3 regions of the Halopseudomonas maritima genome follow, and region 1 is predicted to be linked to each of the others. Evidence: predicted binding sites of a transcription regulator. Region 1 holds the regulator's gene; each other region holds the start of a gene.

Region 1 (2,275 bases):
GTCAGTGATGTCGAGTTGGTGACCGCTAATGTTCAGTTGCATACGGCGTCTCCTGATTGGCTTGTTGTTGCAGGGTGATCGTCCGCCACCCGGTGGTGCCACTGCATGATCCCTGAACTGGATCCTTGCCCTGACCAATGACGGTCAGTGGGCGCTAGACCAGTCTCTTGCGTTCGCTCGATGGCGCGATATTGAGCGACTCGCGATACTTTGCGATGGTCCGGCGGGCAACTTCGATGCCCTGCTCCTCCAGTAAACCAGCGATCTTGCTATCGCTCAATGGTTTCTTTGGGTTTTCTGCTGCCACCAGCTTCTTGATCAGTGCGCGGATCGCGGTGGATGAGAATTCACCCCCTTCGCTGGTCCCGACGTGACTGGAAAAGAAGTACTTGAGCTCAAAAATACCCCGCGGGGTATGCATGTACTTTTGCGTGGTTACCCGCGAGATGGTCGACTCGTGCATGCCCACCGCTTCGGCGATGTCGTGCAGTACCAGCGGCTTCATGGCTTCTTCGCCATGCTCAAGAAAGCCCCGTTGATGTTCGACGATTTGGGTGGCCACCTTCATCAGTGTTTCGTTGCGGCTTTGCAGGCTCTTGATGAACCAGCGGGCCTCCTGCAGGTTGTTGCGCAGGTAGGTGTTGTCTTCGCTGGAGTCGGCGCGGCGGACCATGGAGGCGTAGTGCCCATTGACCCGTACCTTGGGTACGGCGTCCTGATTCAGCTCGACCACCCAGCGGTGGCTATCGCGGCGCACGATGACGTCGGGAATCACGTATTCGGCTTCGCCTGAGGCGATTTCCGAGCCGGGGCGCGGGTTCAGTGTCTGGATCAGGCCGATGGCGTCGCGCAACTGGTCTTCCTTCAGCTTGCTGCGGCGCATCAACTGTGTGAAGTCGCGGTTGCCGAGCAGCTCCAGGTGGTCGCGGACGACGCGGGTGGCCTGTTCCAGCATGGGGGTGTCGTCCGGCAACTGGCGAATCTGCAGCAGCAGGCATTCGCGCAGGTCACGGGCGCCTACGCCGACCGGTTCGAATTGCTGGATGCGGTGCAGCACCATCTCGACTTCGTCCAGCTCGGCTTCAAGCTCTGCGGGTAGCGAGGCGAGGATGTCTTCCAGCGATTCTTCGAGGTAGCCGTCGGCGTTGATGCCGTCGATCAGGGCGGTGGCAATCTGGTAGTCCGTCTCGGACATTGGCAGCAGGTTGAGCTGCCATTCGAGATGACTTTGCAGGGTTTCGCCGGTACCGGTGCGCGAGGTGTAGTCCCAGTCTTCGTCATCCTGGCTGGGCAGGGAGCTGGCGGAGGTCTGGTAAACGTCTTCCCATTGGGTGTCGACCGGCAGTTCACTGGGGATGGCTTCGTTCCAGTTGCCTTCCTGGTCGCCCTGGGTGTGCTGGTCGATGGAGTCCATGGAGACCGGTTCAGGCAGGGTGACCGCTGGCGCATCATCGTCGCCACCTTCCTGGCTGGCGTTGCTGCTGTAATCGTCGTCACCCTCGTCGGCCATCTCTAGCATGGGGTTGGCTTCCAGCGCCTCCTGCACCTCCTGCTGGAGGTCGAGACTGGACAGCTGAAGCAGTCTGATGGCCTGCTGCAGCTGAGGTGTCATGGTCAGCTGCTGCCCCATCTTGAGGACGAGCGAGGGTTTCATTGTGTTGCGAAATACCTTGTGCGCTAGTTCAAACCGTTGGTTTAGACATGCTGATGTCTATTTGCCGGTAGCATGCCTGAAATACGGGGGCTTTTATAGCCGGAAGGCATGGCCCAGGTATACATCTTTCACTGTCTGGTCTGCCAGTACTGTCTCGGCATCACCTTCGGCGATGATGTGGCCATCGTTGACGATGTAGGCCTTGTCACAAATATCCAGGGTCTCGCGTACGTTGTGGTCGGTGATCAGTACGCCGATGCCTTTGTTCTTGAGGTGCTGGATGATCTGCTTGATGTCGCCAACGGAGATTGGGTCTACGCCGGCAAAGGGCTCATCCAGCAGGATAAAACTGGGGTCGGTGGCCAGCGCACGGGCGATCTCCGCGCGGCGACGCTCACCGCCGGACAGGCTCATGCCGAGGCTGTCGCTCAGGTGATGAATGTGGAATTCACGCAGCAGCGACTCCAGCTTGCCTTCTCGAGCCTGACGGTTCAGGTCCTTGCGGGTTTCGAGGATGGCCATGATGTTTTCGGCCACCGTCAGCTTGCGAAAGATCGAGGCTTCCTGCGGCAGGTAGCCGATACCCTCGCGGGCGCGACCGTGCATGGGCAGACGGGTAAC
Region 2 (2,275 bases), 630 kb from region 1:
ACAAGACCTCGAAGTTGAAGCTGGCCTCGGCTGCTTCAACCCGCGGCACCGTGGTACGGATGGCCGGTCCGACGGAGATGACGCCGCAGTATTCCGGCATGCTGCTGGAAAACTCCAGCGTACCGATACGGCGCGCGATATCGATGATGTCGAGTTTGCTGGTGGTAATCAGCGGACGCACCACAAAGCGCTCGGCGACCTGATCAATCACACTCAGATTGGGCAGGGTCTGGCTGGCCACCTGGGCAATCGCCTCACCGGTGACCAGCGCGTCGATGCCCAGACGGTAAGCCACCCGGTCCGCCGCGCGCAGCATCATGCGCTTGAGCACCACGCCCATCTGGCTGTTCTCGACGTTCTGCAGAATCTCCGCCACCACGCCCTCAAAGGGCACACTGACAAAACGCAGACGGTGGCTGGTGGCATAACGCTCCCACAGATAGTGCGCAACCTGACGCACGCCCAGCTCATGGGCACGACCACCGAGGTTAAAGAATACAAAGTGCGGCAGCAGCCCACGCTGCAGCATCTGGTAGCTGGCGACGGTGGAGTCAAAGCCACCCGACATCAGACTCAGTACCGGCTCCATGGTGCCCAAGGGGAAGCCACCCATGCCCTCATGACGCGCCTGAATCAGATATATCTTCTGATCGCGAATCTCGACATGCACCTCAACCTCCGGCGCCTTCAGCGACACCCCGGCCGCCCCGCAGCGGCGATTGAGCGCGCTGCCCACCTTGATTGCGACATCCTGCGAAGAGAACGGATGCGAACCCACGCGCTTGCAGCGCACGGCGAAGGTCTTGCCCTGCAGTTGCTCGCCCACGTTGGCCACGCACAACTCGATCAGCTCATCGATACTGCCCAGCGGGTACTCATGCACCTCAAAACAGTGGGAGATACCGGGTGTATTGCGCAGCCGCTCGATACACCGCTGCTGCAGCGCCGGATCGGGGCCAAGATTGACCTCCAGACTGTCCCAGTTACCGTTGACCCGCGCCTGGGGGTCAACCGCCGACAGCACCTTCTTCAGGTTGCTTTTGAGCTGGGCGATAAAGCGCTTGCGGACCTGGCGGCTCTTGATGGTAATTTCGGGGAAGAACTTGATGATCAGTTTCATGGGCTGGTATATGGTGCGCAAAGCGCTGCATTATACCCGCAGCCAGCGCACCGCGCTTGGGTAACTGTCGAACGCAAAGGCACCAAAACAGTGCAAAGCCAGACCAGGCTGCACCAACAAGGTGCTCGATATTGGTGCGCGACCCCGGCTTTTACCGCAAAAGGCCCCTGAGACAGGGGTTCACAGGCCATGCTCCGAAATGGCACACCTTTTGCTCACTTGTAATGCAACCGAGCAGCGGCCCCGCCGCTGGACGTAATATAAAGGCGCCAGACCTGCTGTCTGGCAAACGATTCCTTTTGGAGGAAACCATGTCGAAAGCGATGCAACTGATCAACGAGCATGACGTGAAGTGGGTAGACCTGCGCTTCACCGACACCAAGGGCAAGCAGCAGCACGTCACCATGCCCGCCCGTGACGTCAACGAGGACTTCTTCGAAGACGGCAAGATGTTCGACGGCTCCTCCATTGCCGGCTGGAAAGGCATCGAAGCATCCGACATGATCCTCATGCCCGATGACAGCACTGCCCTTCTGGACCCCTTCACCGAAGAGCCGACGCTGATCCTGGTGTGCGACATCATCGAGCCTTCCACCATGCAAGGCTACGAGCGCGACCCGCGCGGTATCGCCAAGCGCGCAGAAGAGTATATGAAGTCCACCGGTATCGGTGACACCGTATTCGTTGGTCCGGAGCCGGAATTCTTCATCTTCGACGAAGTGAAGTTCAAGTCCGACATCTCCGGCTCCATGTTCAAGATCTTCTCCGAGCAGGCCTCCTGGAACACTGACGGCGACTTCGAGACTGGCAACAAAGGCCACCGTCCGGGCGTCAAGGGCGGCTACTTCCCGGTTCCGCCGGTCGACCACGACCACGAAATCCGTACTGCCATGTGTAACGCCATGGAAGAAATGGGCCTGACCATCGAAGTTCACCACCACGAAGTGGCGACTGCTGGCCAGAACGAAATCGGCGTGCTGTTCAACACCCTGGTGAAGAAGGCCGACGAAGTACAAACCCTGAAGTACTGCGTACACAACGTAGCTGACGCGTTCGGCAAGACCGCTACCTTTATGCCGAAGCCGCTGTACGGCGACAACGGTTCCGGTATGCACGTTCACATGTCCATCGCCAAAGACGGCAACAACACCTTCG
Region 3 (2,275 bases), 610 kb from region 1:
CGGCTCAAGCGGACAGGACGTGCCTGTCCGCCTGGGTGGTTCTCAGTCCAGTACTTGCAGAATCTGGTCTGCCAGCACGCGAGAGCCAGCGGCGGTGGGGTGAATGCCGTCGCTGGTGATGTAGCGGCTTTCGTTGCCGGCGAAGGCGGCGCGCACGTCGACAAACTTGACGCCCATGCCCGGGTAAGCAGCCGCCTTGTAGTTCATGCTGTAATTGTTGATGTCACGCAGCTCCAGGGCGCCGCCTACGGCGTTGTAGTAGCCGAGAAAGACGATTTCCTCGATACCGTCGTTGCGCATTTGTTGCACCAGTGCAGAGATGCGGTCTTCCAGCTCGTTAAGTAGCGGCATGCAGGCGCTGAGAGACGGCCGGCAGCTATTGAGCTGAATGTCGTTGCCGCCGCCGTTGAAGATCACGGTGCGGATGCCACGTTTGCTGGCGCGCTGGTACTGACGTTCTACCGAGTAGCGGCTGGAGCACAGGATATTGCCCCCGGTCAGTTGGCAGCCGGAGCGGGCGGAGGTGTTGATGTTCTCGTCAAGGTCGGCTTCCAGGTATTCGTGGATATCACCGGACAGGGCAAAGATCGAGTCTCCCAGGATAAGAGTGTCGGGCGAGCTGCTGCCGGGGTTGGTGGCCAGCGCGGGTGTGCAGCACAGCGCGCTGAGGGCGAGTACGGCCAGGCCGCGGGTGAACAGGGTGGGCATGCGCAATTCCTCTTGTTGTTTGGGGTGGCCGCGCCAACGGCAAACTGGCGTGAGACATATGTGCGTTTTGCGTCATGCATGTTAGGGCCTTCAGCTTGGGCTACAAGCACCCAAACGGGCGAGCGTGGAACAGCCTCGTAGCGCACCAAAGCGGGGTGATATTGCGCGCCATGCACCCCGATGGGTCGCGACTCAATGCCGAGTAGGGCAGGGTTTTTAGTTTTTTTGGTTTTTTTAAAATCAAATAAAAACAATGGCTTGATGTTTGTTTTGTGGGGTTTGTGGTCGTCTTTTACAGGTTGGCATGGCAGTTGCTGAAGCCTGTTAGAGGCCGGTGCCGAGACCACCGGCTGGAAGTGAGTCGCCGGTGTTGGCGTGGGCTTGCCCTTTATTCGCTTCCCCACAATCTGTGAATCCAAGGCAAAGGCGCCTGCAACTGGAGACAGTTGCAGGCGCCTTTTTTGTTTTCTGCCCCACAGCAGAATCTGAGTGAGGACTGGCCATGAACGCGTTCGTCGCCCCGATCAAGAAAGAAACGCTGATCATCATCGGCAATGGCATGGTGGGTCACCACTGTGTCGAGCAGCTCGTCGAACAGGGGGCGTTGGCCCATTTTGATGTCCACGTGTTTGGTGAGGAGCGCGAGCGCGCTTACGACCGTGTGCATCTATCCGAGTATTTTGGCGGTCGTGATGCTGAGTCGCTGGCGTTGTGTACGCCGGATTATTACAGCGAGCACGGCGTGCAGTTGCACCTGAGCGAGGCGGTGCTGGAGATTGATCGCGAGCAGCGCCAAGTGGTGACACCTACCGGTCGTCTGGCGTACGACAAGCTGATTCTGGCAACCGGCTCCTATCCCTTTGTACCGCCGATTCCGGGCGCTGAAGGCAACTCCCGTCTGGTCTATCGCACTCTGGAAGATTTGGACGGCATTCGTGCAGCGGCCACCAATGCCCGTCGCGGCGTGGTCGTCGGTGGCGGCCTGCTGGGCCTGGAAGCGGCCAACGCGCTCAAGTCATTGGGCCTTGAGGCGCACGTTGTCGAGTTTGCTCCGCGCTTGATGCCGGTGCAGCTGGACGTGGACGGTGGTGCAGCGCTCAAGGCGCGTATCGAGGAGCTGGGTGTGGGTGTGCATCTGTCGCGGGCGACCAGCGAGATCGTCGCCGGTGAAGACTATGCCTACCGCATGAACTTTGCCGATGGCGAGTTTCTGGAAACCGATCTGGTGCTGTTCTCCGCCGGTATTCGCCCGCAGGATGCGCTGGCCCGGGCCTGCGGCCTGGACGTGGCCGAGCGCGGCGGGGTGGTGATCGACGACCGCTTCCGCACCAGCGATGCGTCTATCTTCGCCATCGGCGAATGCGCCTCCTGGAAGGGCAGCATCTTTGGTCTGGTGGCGCCGGGTTACACCATGGCGCGCAACCTGGCCGCGCAACTGGTCGGCCAACCGCATGAACCCTTTGCTGGCGCCGACATGTCTACCAAGCTGAAACTGCTGGGCGTGGATGTGGGCTCCATCGGTGATGCCCATGGCAATACCGAAGGCTCGCGCAGTTACCGCTTTATC

The links. Region 1 encodes sigma-54, which starts transcription at its own class of promoters, with help from an activator protein. Its sites were predicted from a motif close to ANTGGCATNNANNTTGCTNT; they were not measured.
Region 2: a site for sigma-54 is predicted at 1,319-1,338, ahead of glnA (glutamate--ammonia ligase). Genes of this name have one in related genera too.
Region 3: a site for sigma-54 is predicted at 961-980, ahead of nirB (nitrite reductase large subunit NirB). Genes of this name have one in related genera too.

What each region holds. Positions count from the first base shown of each region.
Region 1 covers NZ_CP079801.1:2,768,107-2,770,381, forward strand. The annotation lists gene hpf (ribosome hibernation promoting factor) at 1-42, opposite strand, end outside; gene HV822_RS12765 (RNA polymerase factor sigma-54) at 155-1,654, opposite strand; gene lptB (LPS export ABC transporter ATP-binding protein) at 1,748-2,275, opposite strand, start outside.
Region 2 covers NZ_CP079801.1:2,141,631-2,143,905, reverse strand. The annotation lists gene thiI (tRNA uracil 4-sulfurtransferase ThiI) at 1-1,120, opposite strand, end outside; gene glnA (glutamate--ammonia ligase) at 1,432-2,275, shown strand, end outside.
Region 3 covers NZ_CP079801.1:3,380,360-3,382,634, forward strand. The annotation lists gene HV822_RS15675 (SGNH/GDSL hydrolase family protein) at 43-708, opposite strand; gene nirB (nitrite reductase large subunit NirB) at 1,211-2,275, shown strand, end outside.